Regions from separate parts of the Streptomyces sp. NPDC014764 genome, predicted to be linked through region 3. Evidence: riboswitches for the same ligand, from Rfam matches in the RefSeq annotation. Region 3 holds a riboswitch; each other region holds the start of a gene.
The links. A riboswitch is a leader RNA that binds a small molecule or an ion and turns the genes downstream of it on or off. The one in region 3 is predicted to bind cyclic di-AMP.
Positions count from the first base shown of each region.

Region 1: it holds a riboswitch for cyclic di-AMP, as region 3 does, so the genes downstream of both, ACF1AG_RS25425 (transglycosylase SLT domain-containing protein) here and ACF1AG_RS11460 (NlpC/P60 family protein) in region 3, are expected to answer to the same signal.
Region 2: it holds a riboswitch for cyclic di-AMP, as region 3 does, so the genes downstream of both, ACF1AG_RS21580 (transglycosylase family protein) here and ACF1AG_RS11460 (NlpC/P60 family protein) in region 3, are expected to answer to the same signal.

Region 1 covers NZ_JBIBXY010000012.1:167,456-172,042, forward strand. The annotation lists gene fahA (fumarylacetoacetase) at 1-548, opposite strand, end outside; gene ACF1AG_RS25420 (HAD family hydrolase) at 813-1,685, shown strand; gene ACF1AG_RS25425 (transglycosylase SLT domain-containing protein) at 1,649-2,125, opposite strand; cyclic di-AMP (ydaO/yuaA leader) riboswitch at 2,131-2,299, opposite strand; gene ACF1AG_RS25430 (polyprenyl synthetase family protein) at 2,826-3,836, shown strand; gene ACF1AG_RS25435 (outer membrane lipoprotein carrier protein LolA) at 4,091-4,587, shown strand, end outside.
Region 2 covers NZ_JBIBXY010000008.1:135,302-139,888, forward strand. The annotation lists gene ACF1AG_RS21565 (nucleoside triphosphate pyrophosphohydrolase) at 1-1, shown strand, start outside; gene ACF1AG_RS21570 (cytochrome P450) at 391-1,671, shown strand; gene ACF1AG_RS21575 (transglycosylase family protein) at 1,864-2,808, shown strand; cyclic di-AMP (ydaO/yuaA leader) riboswitch at 3,028-3,196, shown strand; gene ACF1AG_RS21580 (transglycosylase family protein) at 3,201-3,902, shown strand; gene eno (phosphopyruvate hydratase) at 4,171-4,587, shown strand, end outside.
Region 3 covers NZ_JBIBXY010000003.1:595,872-600,458, forward strand. The annotation lists gene pcrA (DNA helicase PcrA) at 1-1,220, opposite strand, end outside; cyclic di-AMP (ydaO/yuaA leader) riboswitch at 1,463-1,630, shown strand; gene ACF1AG_RS11460 (NlpC/P60 family protein) at 1,638-2,804, shown strand; gene ACF1AG_RS11465 (hypothetical protein) at 2,907-3,260, opposite strand; gene ACF1AG_RS11470 (NlpC/P60 family protein) at 3,624-4,587, shown strand, end outside.

The DNA.
Region 1 (4,587 bases), on a different contig from region 3:
CCGAAGACCGGGGCGGTGTCGGTGGGCGCCTTGCGCTGCCCGGAGGGGCGCACGACGTCGGTGCCGGACACCACGATGGTGCCGGAGCGGCCGTGGTAACCGATCGGCAGGTGTTTCCAGTTGGGGGTCAGGGAGTCGGCCGCGTCGGGGCGGAAGATCTGCCCGACGTTCCGCGCGTGGTTCTCCGAGGCGTAGAAGTCGACGTAGTCCGCGACCTCGAACGGCAGATGGAGGGTCACCTCGGAGAGCGGGTGGAAGAAGGGCTCGACGGTCTCCCGGTGCGCCGGGACCGTCACCCACGCGGTGAGTGCGCGGCGCACGTCCGACCAGGCGGTGCGGCCCGCCGCCAGCAGCGGGTTGAGGGTGGGGCGGGCGAGCAGGGAGGCGTAGGGGGAGCCCAGGGCGTGCGCCGCCGCGCCGGCGTCGAGGACGTGGTCGCCCAGCCGGACGCCCACGGTGCGCTCCGCCGAACCGGGGAGCGAGAAGACGCCGTACGGCAGGTTGTGCGGGCCGAAGGGGTCGCCCTCGGGGACATCGAAGGGGGGCATCGGGTGCTGCCTCGCTTTCGTGTGCGCGGGTGGGCCACGTGTCCGTGGCCGTGCCACACGTTACGGGGTCGCGTCCCGGTGGGCTTCTGTAATAGGGGACGACTCCCGGAGCCGGGGCGCGGTGGAGCGCACCGTGTTCCGGTCAAAAGGGAAAACAGGTCTCAACCGGTCGCGTATCGGCGGCACAAGAAGGCAAAACGCACCCAATGCGCGGGCATACGGGCGCGGTGAATCGGACGGTCCTCTTGTCCGTATTCTCTGATCATGGCCGCACCCACCGATCGTTCTCTCATCGCCACCGACCTGGACGGGACGCTGCTGCGTGGTGACGACACCCTCTCCGACCGCTCCCTCGCCGCCCTCGCCCGGGCGGAGCGGGCCGGTGTCCGGCACCTCGTGGTGACCGGCCGGCCGGCCCCCAGGGTGCGGTCGCTGCTCGACGACCTCGGCTGCACGGGGCTCGCGGTGTGCGGACAGGGTGCGCAGGTCTACGACGCCGCCGCGCAGCGGATGCTGTGGTCGGTCCGGCTGGACCGGGAGCTGGCGGAGACCGCGCTCGGCAAGATCGAGGCCGAGGTGGGGGAGGTGTACGCCGCGGTCGACCAGGACGGGGTCGACGGGCTGACGCTGATCGAGCCGGGCTACCGGATGCCGCACCCGAAGCTGCCGTCGGTGCGGGTGGAGCGGCGCGACGACCTGTGGGAGCGGCCGATCAGCAAGGTGCTGCTGCGCCACCCGGGCCTGTCGGACGACGCGCTGGCGGCGGCGGCCCGGTCCGTGGTCGGCTCGCTGGCCACGGTCACCATGTCGGGGCCGGGCACGGTGGAGCTCCAGCCGTGCGGGGTCACCAAGGCGACCGGTCTCGCGCTGGCCGCCGAGCATCTGGGGCTGCGCCCCGAGGACACGGTCGCCTTCGGGGACATGCCGAACGACGTCCCCATGTTCCGGTGGGCGGGTCACGGCGTCGCCATGGCCAACGCGCACCCCGAGCTGAAGGCGGTGGCCGACGAGGTCACCCTGTCGAACGAGGACGACGGCGTGGCCGTCGTCCTCGAGCGACTGTTCGGGAAGACGGCCGGTCTCGGCCGTCAGAGGTCGGCTCAGTACGCGCCGAAGACGTTGTCGATCGAGCCGTAGCGGTCGGCGGCGTAGTTGCAGGCCGCGGCGATGTTGGCGACCGGGTCGAACGGGTCGAAGGCGGTGCCGGGCACGTGGTACGCCTGGAAGGTCGGGTCGATGACCTGGAGCAGGCCCTTCGACGGGGTGCCCATGGCGGCGTTGGAGTCCCACAGGTTGATGGCGGCCGGGTTGCCGGACGACTCCCGCATGATGTTGCGGTGGATGGAGTCGTAGGAGCCGGGGATGCCGTTCTGCGCCATGACGTCCATCGCCTCGCGGATCCAGCCGTCGAGGTTGTCCGGGTACGCGGTCGTGGAGGCGGCGGTCGTGGCCTGGGCCGAGGGGGCCGCGGAGGCGCTGGTGGCGCCGAACAGCGGCAGCGCGACCACGGCGACGCCGGTGCCGGCGACGGCGAGGGTGCGGACGAGGCGGCGGCGTGACGAAGCGATGACGGGCATGTCTGGGTTCCTCTCCTACGCCTGCGAGGTGAGCTGTCGGGTTCGGGCGGGAGAGTGCCCGGCCGTGCCCCTGCGGGCATGGCTTCACCCCGAGCCGTCCCGGCGCGGTGTCCGGTACGGCGACTTACCTGGGTCCCCCGCTCCTGCCGTGCGTGAGTTGGTCGTCGGGTGTGATGCGGGTGGCGGCAGGACTCGGCGTCCACCCGGCAGGCCCGGAACGTATGCGAGAGCACATGTCGGGAACAAGTGCGACGATCACGCAAGGCCCCGTTTGATCTTGAGATGGGTGGTTTTGCGTGCTTGATCCTTTGCTGTCGCCAACCGTCAACTCCATTGTGTGGAGCGGCCTGACGGGCGTGTGCGAGGGTGTCCCGGAGGCCGTCCGGCGCGTGACTCACCTCACGGGACGGCGGCCGTGGGTGCATTTGCCGCCAAGAGGAATTCGCCCATCAATGACGGCAAATCGGACTGCGGGGTGATGCAGGATGGTCCACGGGTCGCTGTGTCCGGGAAACCGAGGTATGTCCGTTGTTATCAGCCGATCAAAAACACTCCGCTTCTGATCCCGTATCGCCCTGCTTGTGACCCCGGGCCCTGGCGGTGATCGAAACCTGACCGGATACGCTGACTCGAGTGGTGGCAGCGACCTATCGACAAACCGTGTAACCGCCAGCAGACACCAGCAGACAGGAGACCCCTCGTGACCGTCGTCGGGCCGTTCGGGCTGAGCGTGCGGGACCAGGCTCTGGAAGCCGATGTCCAGGCCGGATTGACGGCTGTCGAGGAAGGGCTGCTCGAGGCCACCAAGAGCGCGGTGCCGTTCATCACGGAGGCCGCCCAGCACCTGGTGCGGGCCGGCGGCAAGCGGTTCCGCCCGCTGCTCGTCATGCTCGCCGCCCGGTTCGGCGACCCCTACGCGCCCGGCGTCGTGCCGTCGGCCGTCGTGGTGGAGCTCACCCACCTGGCCACGCTGTACCACGACGACGTGATGGACGAGGCCGAGGTGCGGCGCGGGGTCGCGAGCGCGAACACCCGCTGGGGCAACTCGGTCGCCGTGCTCACCGGCGACTTCCTCTTCGCCCGCGCCTCGCACATCCTGGCCGACCTCGGCCCGGAGGCCGTGCGGGTGCAGGCCGAGGCGTTCGAGCGGCTGGTCACCGGCCAGATCCTGGAGACCGCGGGCCCGCAGGACGGCCGCGACCCGGTCGACCACTACCTGGACGTGCTCGGCGGCAAGACCGGCTCCCTGGTCGCCGTCTCCTGCCGGTTCGGCGCGATGATGTCCGGCGCCGACGAGACCGTCGTCGACGTCCTCACCCAGTACGGCGAGCGGCTCGGCGTCGCCTTCCAGCTCGCCGACGACGTCCTCGACATCGCCTCCGACTCCCACGAGTCCGGCAAGACCCCCGGCACCGACCTGCGCGAGGGCATCGCCACCCTCCCCGTGCTGCGGCTGCGCGAGCGGGCGGCCCGGCTCGGCCTCGCCGAGGACCTCGCCCTGTGCGAGCTGCTCGACTCCGACCTCACCGACGACGCCCGGCACGCCGAGGCGCTGCGTCTGCTGCGCGCCCACCCCGCGCTCGGCCAGGCCCGACGGGACACCGTGCGTTACGCCGAGGAGGCGCGTGCCGCCCTCGCCCCGCTGCCCGACGGCCCCGCCAAGTCGGCGCTCGTCGAGCTGTGCGACGCCGTGGTGCACCGGGCCGGCTGACCCGCCCCGCCGTCCCCCGTACGCCTCCGGTACCCGGGTGACCCCTACGGGGCGGGGGAGGCGCCGTCCTCCCGTGTCATACCGCAGCAGTACGCGCAGTTGAGCCCGCGGTCTGACGATTCCGTCCCGCGCTTTTGGTCAGATGGACCACGACGGACAACACCACTTCTCACCGGTTCGGGTGAGAATGGCGGCTCGGGCCGAACTGGTGCGAGGACACGGGACGGAAGCCGCCGCGACGACGGAGGGCACACATGGCACCGTACGAATCCGACGACACGACGACCGCGGGGGAGGCCGAGGAGCCGCGCGCCGGGCGCCGCAAGGCCGCGCGATACGTGGTCCCCGTCACCGTGATGGGCGTGGCGGCCGCGACGATCGGACTCGTCCCGGCGCTCGCCGACTCCGGCGACCCGGACCTGCCGGACATCACCGCCGCGCAGCTCATCGAGAAGATCGCCAAGTCGGACGTGGAGCGGCTGTCCGGCACCGTGAAGATCACCACCGATCTGGGGCTGCCGAACCTCGGCGGGCTGGAGAGCGGCCTGCTGTCCGGCGCGACGGGCGGCGGGGACGGCGAGGGCGGTTCCTCCGCCGACCCGTCCGGCCGGCTCACCGAGCTGGCGTCCGGCACGCACACCCTGCGCGTCGCCGCCGACGGCCCGGACCGCCAGAAGCTGTCGCTGCTGGAGAACGCGGCCGAGTACAGCCTCATCCACAACGGCAAGGACGTCTGGGGCTACGACAGCGC
Region 2 (4,587 bases), on a different contig from region 3:
ACCTCCCCACCTCGAGGGCTCCGCCCCCGAACCCCCGTCCGCGCAGTTCCCCGCGCCCCTATAGGTGCACCGAACCCTCAGCGCCCCGATAGGGGCGCGGGGAACTGCGCGCTCAACCCCCACGCACCCGCACAGGATGTATGGCGCGAGCCACCCCCCAGGGCGCGGGGAACTGCGCGCCCTGCCCCCACGCACCCGCACGGGCCCGGCGGCGCGAGCCACCCCCTCTTGATGGGGCGCGGGGAACTGCGCGCCCTGCCCCCACGCACCCGCACGGGCCCGGCGGCGCGAGCCACCCCCCTCCTGAAGGGGCGCGGGGAACTGCGCACTCAGCCCTCACCCACCCGCACAGGCCCCCGCCCCGCAACCCCCGCCCGTTAGGGTCGCCCCATGCGTGACCAGTCACCCCCCTCACCCCCCGACCTCTTCACCTGGGAGTTCGCAGCCAACCCCTACCCCGCCTACGCCTGGCTCCGCGAACACGCCCCCGTGCACAAGACCAAGCTCCCCAGCGGCGTGGACGCCTGGCTGGTCACCCGTTACGCCGACGCCCGTCAGACCCTCGCCGACAACCGCCTGTCGAAGAACCCCGCGCACCACGACGAGCCCGCGCACGCGAAGGGGAAGACCGGGATCCCGGGCGAGCGGCAGGCCGACCTCATGACGCACCTGCTGAACATCGACCCCCCGGACCACACCCGCCTGCGCCGCCTGGTCAGCAAGGCCTTCACCCCCCGCCGCGTCGCCGAGTTCGCTCCCCGCGTGCAGGAGCTCACGGACGACCTCATCGACCGTTTCACGCGCGGCGGCGACACCGCCGACCTCATCCACGACTTCGCCTTCCCCCTTCCCATCTACGCCATCTGCGACCTGCTCGGCGTCCCGCGCGAGGACCAGGACGACTTCCGGGACTGGGCGGGCATGATGATCCGTCACGGTGGCGGCCCCCGCGGCGGAGTGGCACGGTCGGTGAAGAAGATGCGCGGCTACCTCGCCGAGCTGATCCACCGCAAGCGTCAGGCGCTGCCCGCCGAGCCCGTCCCCGGCGAGGACCTCATCTCGGGTCTGATCCGCGCCTCCGACCACGGCGAGCACCTCACGGAGAACGAGGCCGCCGCGATGGCGTTCATCCTCCTCTTCGCCGGCTTCGAGACGACGGTCAACCTCATCGGCAACGGCACCTACGCCCTCCTCACCCACCCCGAGCAGCGGGAGCGTCTGCAGCGGGCGCTGGCCGAGGGGGACCACGGGCTGCTGGAGACCGGCGTGGAGGAACTGCTGCGCCACGACGGCCCGGTGGAGATGGCGACCTGGCGGTTCGCCACGGAGCCGGTCGTCATCGGCGGGCAGCGGATCGAGACCGGCGACCCGGTGCTCGTCGTGCTGGCCGCGGCCGACCGGGACCCGGAGCGGTTCGCCGACCCGGACACCCTGGACCTGGGCCGGCGCGACAACCAGCACCTGGGGTACGGGCACGGCATCCACTACTGCCTGGGCGCCCCGCTCGCGCGCCTGGAGGGACAGACCGCGCTCGCCACGCTTCTGACGCGCCTTCCGGACCTCCGGCTCGCCGCCGATCCGGCCGAACTGCGCTGGCGCGGCGGCCTCATCATGCGGGGACTCCGCACGCTTCCGGTGGAATTCTCCCCTCCGCGTTCAGGGCAGACCTGACCTTCCTGTCCGTGCCCGGGGGCCGGTGTGCGGAAACCTGAGGCATGCTCAACTCTGTGATCTTCATGTGATCTGCACGGCATGAACTTGTGACAAGTGATCGACTGCCTATACGTTCACCCATCAAGTACGGCGCGCGGCACGGTTCTGCTCGCCCGTACCGGTCTTTGTTGCCGAGTGAAAGGCTTCCGCATGCTCTCCGGGAACGGCCGACACCGTCGCCCCCGCCAGGCTCCGGCTCTGCTCGTCGCCGCCGGGGTGACCGGATCCGCGATCGCGATCCCGCTCCTCGGGGCGGGCGCCGCCAGTGCGGCGGACGGTGAGACCTGGGACCGGGTCGCGGAGTGCGAGAGCGGCGGCTCCTGGAGCCAGAACACCGGTAACGGCTACTACGGCGGCCTGCAGTTGACCCAGGAGGACTGGGAGAACCACGGCGGCCTGGAGTTCGCGCCCAGCGCCGACGCGGCCAGCCGCAACCAGCAGATCACCGTGGCCGAGAGAATCCTCGCCGACCAGGGTGTCGGCAAGTGGCGCGCCTGCGGCCTGCTCACGGGGCTGAACCAGGACACCGCGTCCCCGGACGTCGACCCGGGCGTGCCGACCGGCACGGACGACGACGACACCCGGACCGGCGGGACGACCACCCCGTCCGGTACGCCGGAAACAGGTGATACTTCCTCTTCCGCCTCCTCGTCGGACCGGTCGGGTTCATCCGATTCATCCCGTGAGACGAAGAGTGACGCGAACCCTGGAGCCTCCCCGTCCGCCTCCGCCACCCCCGAAGGTGACGAGTCGGACAAGTCCGGGCAGAGCGCCGGTTCTTCGACCGCCGCCGAGTCCGAGAGCAACGGCTCGGGCCGCCATCGCGGCCCCAGCGCGCAGGAGGGCGGGACCGCCGGCGCCGGGACCCCGTCGTCCGGCCGGCACGCCTCACCTCCCACGGGCACGCCCGCGGGTATCGCCGACGACCGCTACACCGTCCAGGACGGCGACAGTCTGACTTCCATCGCCGACTCCCTTGCCCTGACCGGCGGATGGACGGCGCTCTACGTCGAGAACCAGCGGGTCATCGGCGACGACCCGAACCTCATCCTGCCCGGTCAGCGACTTCTGGTGGACGGTGGGACCGCCGAATAGCGGCCGGAGAGGGGCGGTCGAAGGCGCCCGGGAGCGGCGGCAGTTGACGGAGCGATAAGGGCTGAATGTCCGTAATAAGGACTGTGAGAGATAGGTCTCAGAGGCCCTGATCATCTTTGATATTCCGCCGATCGCGTGCTTACGGTCGTGACCGCTCGCCATCGCGGGCCCCGGCTGCCGCCACGCCGAATCCTGCCAGTGGCAGCACGGGAACAGTCGTCGCGTCATGCGCCGTAGGCAGGAGCGGGGGACCCAGGTAAGTGCCGCGACCGGACGGTTGACGTCCGGTACGGCTCGGGGTGAAGCCGCGTCCCGGGAGGGACGTGGCCGGGCAACTCAACCGGCCCGAACCCGACAGCTCACCTCGTAGGCGTCGGTGAGGGGATCCATCCATGCTGTTTTCCGGCAAGGGCAAGCACCGTCGTCCGTCCAAGGCCACTCGCGCCATCGCCATCGCCGGTGTCGCCGGCGCCGCCGTCGCCGGCCCGCTGATGGCGTCCGGCACCGCCTCCGCGGCCACCGCGTCCGAGTGGGACGCCGTCGCCCAGTGCGAGTCCGGCGGCAACTGGTCCATCAACACCGGCAACGGCTACTACGGCGGTCTGCAGTTCTCCGCCTCCACCTGGGCCGGCTACGGCGGCACCCAGTACGCCGCCACCGCCGACCAGGCCACCAAGGCCCAGCAGATCGAGATCGCCGAGAAGGTCCTCGCGGGCCAGGGCAAGGGCGCCTGGCCGGTCTGCGGCACCGGCCTGTCCAACGCCTCCTACGACGGCGGCTCCGCCGAGGGCTCCTCGCAGGAGTCCGGCTCCGCCGAGTCGCGTGAGAGCGAGCAGAAGGCCTCCCGCTCCGCCGAGCGCCCGGCCGCGCCGAAGGCCGAGAAGAAGGCCGAGAAGAAGACCGTCACCACCCCGACCGGCAAGAAGGTCGAGAAGGGTGACGGCGAGTACAAGGTCGTCAAGGGCGACACCCTCAGCTCCATCGCCGCCGAGCACGACGTCAAGGGCGGCTGGGCCAAGCTGTTCGAGCTGAACGACGACATCGTCGACGACGCCGACCTCATCTACCCGGGCCAGCAGCTGCACCTGAAGTAAGGGCAGACCGCCAGGTCCCTCCCCGTTCCCACGGGCTCCCCGCCCCGGTGCGTTTCTTCCCCCGTACGCACCGGGGCGGGGTCATGTCCGGACGCATTACGGTCACGGTTTGCCCAACGGGCTTTGTTCCGCTCGGAAACAATTTACTCTCGGTTCTGTCCATGAGGCGGGCGGCGAGATGGCCGATCGCCCGGAGCCGGTTAGGCTCGGACCCGCAGGGCCCCCGCGGCCCCGCTCACCCGCGTCACATCCCAAGAAGGAGATGCTCGTGCCGTCCATCGACGTCGTCGTAGCCCGGGAAATCCTGGACTCCCGAGGCAATCCCACGGTCGAGGTCGAGGTCGGCCTCGACGACGGCAGCACGGGTCGTGCCGCCGTCCCGTCCGGCGCCTCCACCGGCGCCTTCGAGGCCGTCGAACTCCGTGACGGCGACGCCGGCCGTTACCTGGGCAAGGGCGTCGAGAAGGCCGTGCTGGCCGTCATCGAGCAGATCGGCCCGGAGCTCGTCGGCTACGACGCCACCGAGCAGCGCCTGATCGACCAGGCGATGTTCGACCTGGACGCCACCGACAACAAGGGCTCGCTCGGCGCCAACGCCATCCTCGGCGTCTCGCTCGCCGTCGCGCACGCCGCCTCCGAGGCCAGCGACCTGCCGCTGTTCCGCTACCTGGGCGGCCCGAACGCG
Region 3 (4,587 bases):
TCGTGCTCGGTGTCGGCGACGTACCCGGTGATGAGCGCGCCCGAGCCGGCGTTGGTCCACAGGTTCTTCGGGCGGCGGGACTCGTTGCGCTCGATGACGGCGTTGGCGGCGGAGAGGATCGTCTGGGTGGAGCGGTAGTTCTGCTCCAGCAGGATGGTCGTCGCGTCCGGGTAGTCCTCCTCGAACTGGAGGATGTTGCGGATCGTCGCGCCGCGGAAGGCGTAGATGGACTGGTCGGCGTCGCCCACCACGCACAGCTCGGCGGGCGGCACCTCGGCCTCCGGCGGGACGTCGACGGGGTGCTCGGAGGCGCCTCCGACCAGCTCGCGCACCAGGGCGTACTGGGCGTGGTTGGTGTCCTGGTACTCGTCGACCAGGACGTGCCGGAAGCGGCGGCGGTAGTGCTCGGCGACGTCGGGGAAGGCGCGGAGCAGGTTGACCGTCGTCATGATCAGGTCGTCGAAGTCCAGGGCGTTCGCCTCGCGCAGCCGGGACTGGTAGAGCGCGTAGGCCTGGGCGAGGGTCTTCTCGAATCCGTCGGTCGCCTGGGCGGCGAAGTCCTCCTCGTCGATCAGCTCGTTCTTCAGGTTGCTGATCTTGGCGCTGAAGGACTTCGGCGGGAAGCGCTTGGGGTCGAGGTCCAGGTCGCGGCAGACCAGGGCCATCAGACGCTTGGAGTCGGCGGCGTCGTAGATCGAGAAGGACGACGTGAAGCCGAGCTTCTTGGACTCCCGGCGCAGGATGCGGACGCACGCGCTGTGGAAGGTCATGACCCACATCGCGTTCGCCCGGGGCCCGACGAGCTGCTCGACGCGCTCCTTCATCTCGCCCGCGGCCTTGTTGGTGAAGGTGATCGCGAGGATCTGGCCGGGGTGGACGTCCCGCTCGGCGAGCAGGTGGGCGATGCGGTGGGTGAGCACGCGAGTCTTGCCGGACCCGGCTCCCGCGACGATGAGCAGCGGGGAGCCGGAGTGCACGACCGCGGCGCGCTGGTTGTCGTTCAACCCCTCCAGCAGCGCGGCGGAGTCGATCACCGGGCGCGGGGCGCCGTCCCGGTAGTAGGAGTCCCGCTCCGGGGGCACGTCGAACTTCCCGCCGAACAGATCGTCCGGCAGGGGCTCCGGGGCGTGCTCGTCCTCGGGCGGCGGCGGGGGCTCGTCCGCCGGGCCGCGCTGGGCCTGGAGGTCCGCCAGGAAGCTGTCGTCAAAGAGGCTGCTCATCGCTCTCCGAGTCTAGGGCGCTCCACCGACAACCCGGGGCCGCCCCGGAAACATCCCCCGGCCTCTCCCGGAGGCGCCACGGCGGGCACCCTCCACGGTCGCCGCCTCACCGTGCGTGACACCCACCGGAAGGTCACGAAAATGTATCGGGCATATCACCCATCAACCTTCACAAGGGCCACACCAGTTGGCTACCGTGCGGTCCGGGCCGCTCGTCCCCCGCCGGCGAACCTCGCCGGGCCGCGCGGCCTCCGCCGAGTCCGTCACTGTCCACCGTGGCAGCCGGAGCCGGGGACCCACCGAGACTTGGGGTGAATCGGCCCACTCTTCGGAGCGGCCGTAGGGCAACCCTTCCACACACCCGCCCGAACCCGACAGCTAACCCGGTAGGCGGAGCACTGGAAGGAGTCGCCTCCCTTGGCGTCGCACCGCAAGTCGCGCACCCCGGGCCCGCGCGTGGCAGGCATACGCACCCCGGCCCTCGCCACGGCCGCGCTCACCTCCGTGGCCCTGCTCTCCCAGACCGCCGACGCCTCGCCGGGCGAGGACCGGCCCAGCCTGGAGGAGGTCGAGAAGAAGGTCGGCGACCTCTACCGCCAGGCCGAGTCGGCGACCGAGAAGTACAACGCGGCCAAGGAGAAGACCACCAAGCAGCGCAAGCGCGTCGACACCCTCCTCGACGACGTGGCGAAGCGCACACAGAAGCTGAACGAGGCGCGCTCGGAACTGGGCTCCTACGCCGCCGCCCAGTACCGCACCGGTGCCGGCATGCCGGACACCGCGACGTTCCTGCTCGCGGAGACCCCGCAGGACATCTTCGACCAGCGTCAGGTGCTGGACCGGATGACCGGCCGCCAGAAGGCGGCGGTGGACGACTACGTCACCCAGCAGACCGAGACGATGAAGAAGCGGCAGGAGGCCACCGAGAGTCTCCGCACGCTCACCGAGACGCAGGGCGACCTGAAGACGGCCAAGGCAACCGTCCAGAAGAAGCTCGCCGACGCGCGCGGACTGCTGTCGAAGCTGACCGCCGAGGAGAAGGCTCGGCTCGCCGCGATCGAGAAGCGCAAGCAGGAGGAGGCCGCCCGCAAGGCCGCGGAGCTGGCCCGTCAGCAGGCGGAGCAGGAGCAGGCCCGCGAGGAAGCCGCGCAGCAGGGAGGCGGCACCTCGGAGGGCTCCGGGTCCACCGGCTCGACCGGGACCCCGCCGGCCGACTCGTCGTACGGCACCAAGGCGGAGAAGGCCCTCGCCTTCGCCCGCGCGCAGATCGGCAAGCCGTACGTCTGGGGCGCGACCGGCCCCGGCTCCTACGACTGCTCGGGGCTGACCCAGGCCGCCTGGAAGGCAGCCGGCGTCTCCCTTCCGCGCACCACCTACGACCAGGTGAACGCGGGCACCACCGTCCCGGTGTCCCAGGCCCGGCCCGGCGACCTGGTCTTCTTCTACGACGACGTCACCCACGTGGGCATCTACATCGGAAACGGCATGATGATCCACGCTCCGAAGCCGGGCACGTACGTCCGCGAGGAGTCGATCTACTACGACGGCGACTCCGCGATCCACAGCATCGTCCGCCCGGCCTGACGGCCTCCCGGACAGACGGAAACGGAACCGCCGACCGGGCCGGTGACGGCTCGGTCGGCGGTTCCGTGTCGGCGGCGGTGCCCGGCGCCCCGGGGCGCGGGCTCAGGTCCAGAGGACCGCGATGAAGATGTTCGCCACGGTCAGCAGGCCGACAAGGCCGAAGACGCCCTTGTCCACCTTCTCCTCGTCCCGCTTCACGTAGACCAGGCCGAGGATCACGATCAGCAGCGCCAGCTTCACGCCGATCTTGATGTGGTCGACGGAGTGGTCCTGGGCCTCGTTGAGGCCTACGAGGGCGACGCCGGTGACCAGCATCGTCAGCGCTCCGTGCAGCATCGCGGGGACGAAGCGGGCGGTGCCCGCGCCCATCGCCTTCATCTGGGTGAGGAAGCCGCCGAGCAGCGACGCGATGCCGATGATGTGCAGACCGACGAAGATGTGGAGGAGTACGTCCATGAGGCCGGAGCCTAGCCAGGGGCGTCCCATAGCATTCCGCCGCCCTCACCTTTCCCGCCTTCACCACATCGGTCATCACCCTGAGTGAGAACGAAGCGCCGTGCGCACCCCAACGGTCACTTACGGTCACGCGGCGGTCCGTGGACGACAGTTCCGCACAACTCGTATCCCGTGCCGCGCGGCCGGGCCTAGCGTCCTGCCCCAGGTGACCGGCTCCGCATCGCCGCTCGGTCAGGAGCGGCGGCCGGACACCACCGCCGAGGAAAGGGTCCGGCGGCGGACGGCTCCCCTGTCACCCCGCCGCCGGACCGCCGGGCAGTCGTCCGGCTCCGGCGGGCGTCGACGGGAAGGACGGCTTGGAGGGTGGCAGCGCACCGCAGGTCACGGCAGCGCCCGGCGGGCGGCACCACGGCCCGTGCGGCCGTCACAGTCGTCCTGGCGGGAGCGGCCACGACGGCCGGTTTCGACGGAGCGGCACACGCGGCTCCGCGGCCGGCGCCCGCGGGCGCGGACGTGGACCGTCTGTACCGCGAGGCCGAGGTCGCGACCGAGAAGTACAACGGCGTCAAGGAGAAGGCGGATTCGGCGCGGGAGCGGCTGCGCGACCTCCAGGACGAGACGGCCCGCGCCCAGGCGCGGCTCAACGAGGCCCGTGAGGCCCTCGGGACGGTCGCGGCAGCGCAGTACCGCGACGGGGGACTCGACCCCGCCCTGCGCCTGATGCTGTCCGACGACCCCGACGCCTATCTCGACGGCGCCGCCGTCGCCGAACGCGCAGGCAGCCGCCACCACGCCGAGCTGGGCCGGGTGCGCGCCCAGCTCCGGGAGATCGAGAAGCTGCGCGGCGCGGCCCGTGTCGAGGTGAAGACGCTCACCACCCGCCGGGCCGAACTCGGGCGCCACAAGCGGACGATCACCGAGAAGCTGTCCGCCGCCCGCCAGGCGCTGTCCCGGATGTCACCCGAGGAGCGCGCCCGGATCACCGGCGGCACCGACCGCGCGGCACGCTCGGCCGGCGACACGGCCCGTGACGCCGCCCTGTCGCAGGCGCCGAACGCGCGCGCCGCGCAGGCCGTCGCATACGCTCACCAGAAGCTCGGCAGCCCTTACGTGTGGGGCGCGACCGGCCCGGACGCCTTCGACTGCTCGGGCCTCGTGCTGGCCGCGTACCGCTCCGCCGGCGTCTCCCTGCCACGCACCACGTACGCGCAGATCGACGCGGGCCGCCGGGTCTCCCGCTCCGAACTGCTCCCCGGCGACCTGGTGTTCTTCTACTCCGGCATCAGCCACGTCGGCCTCTACATCGGCAACGGGCAGATGATCCACG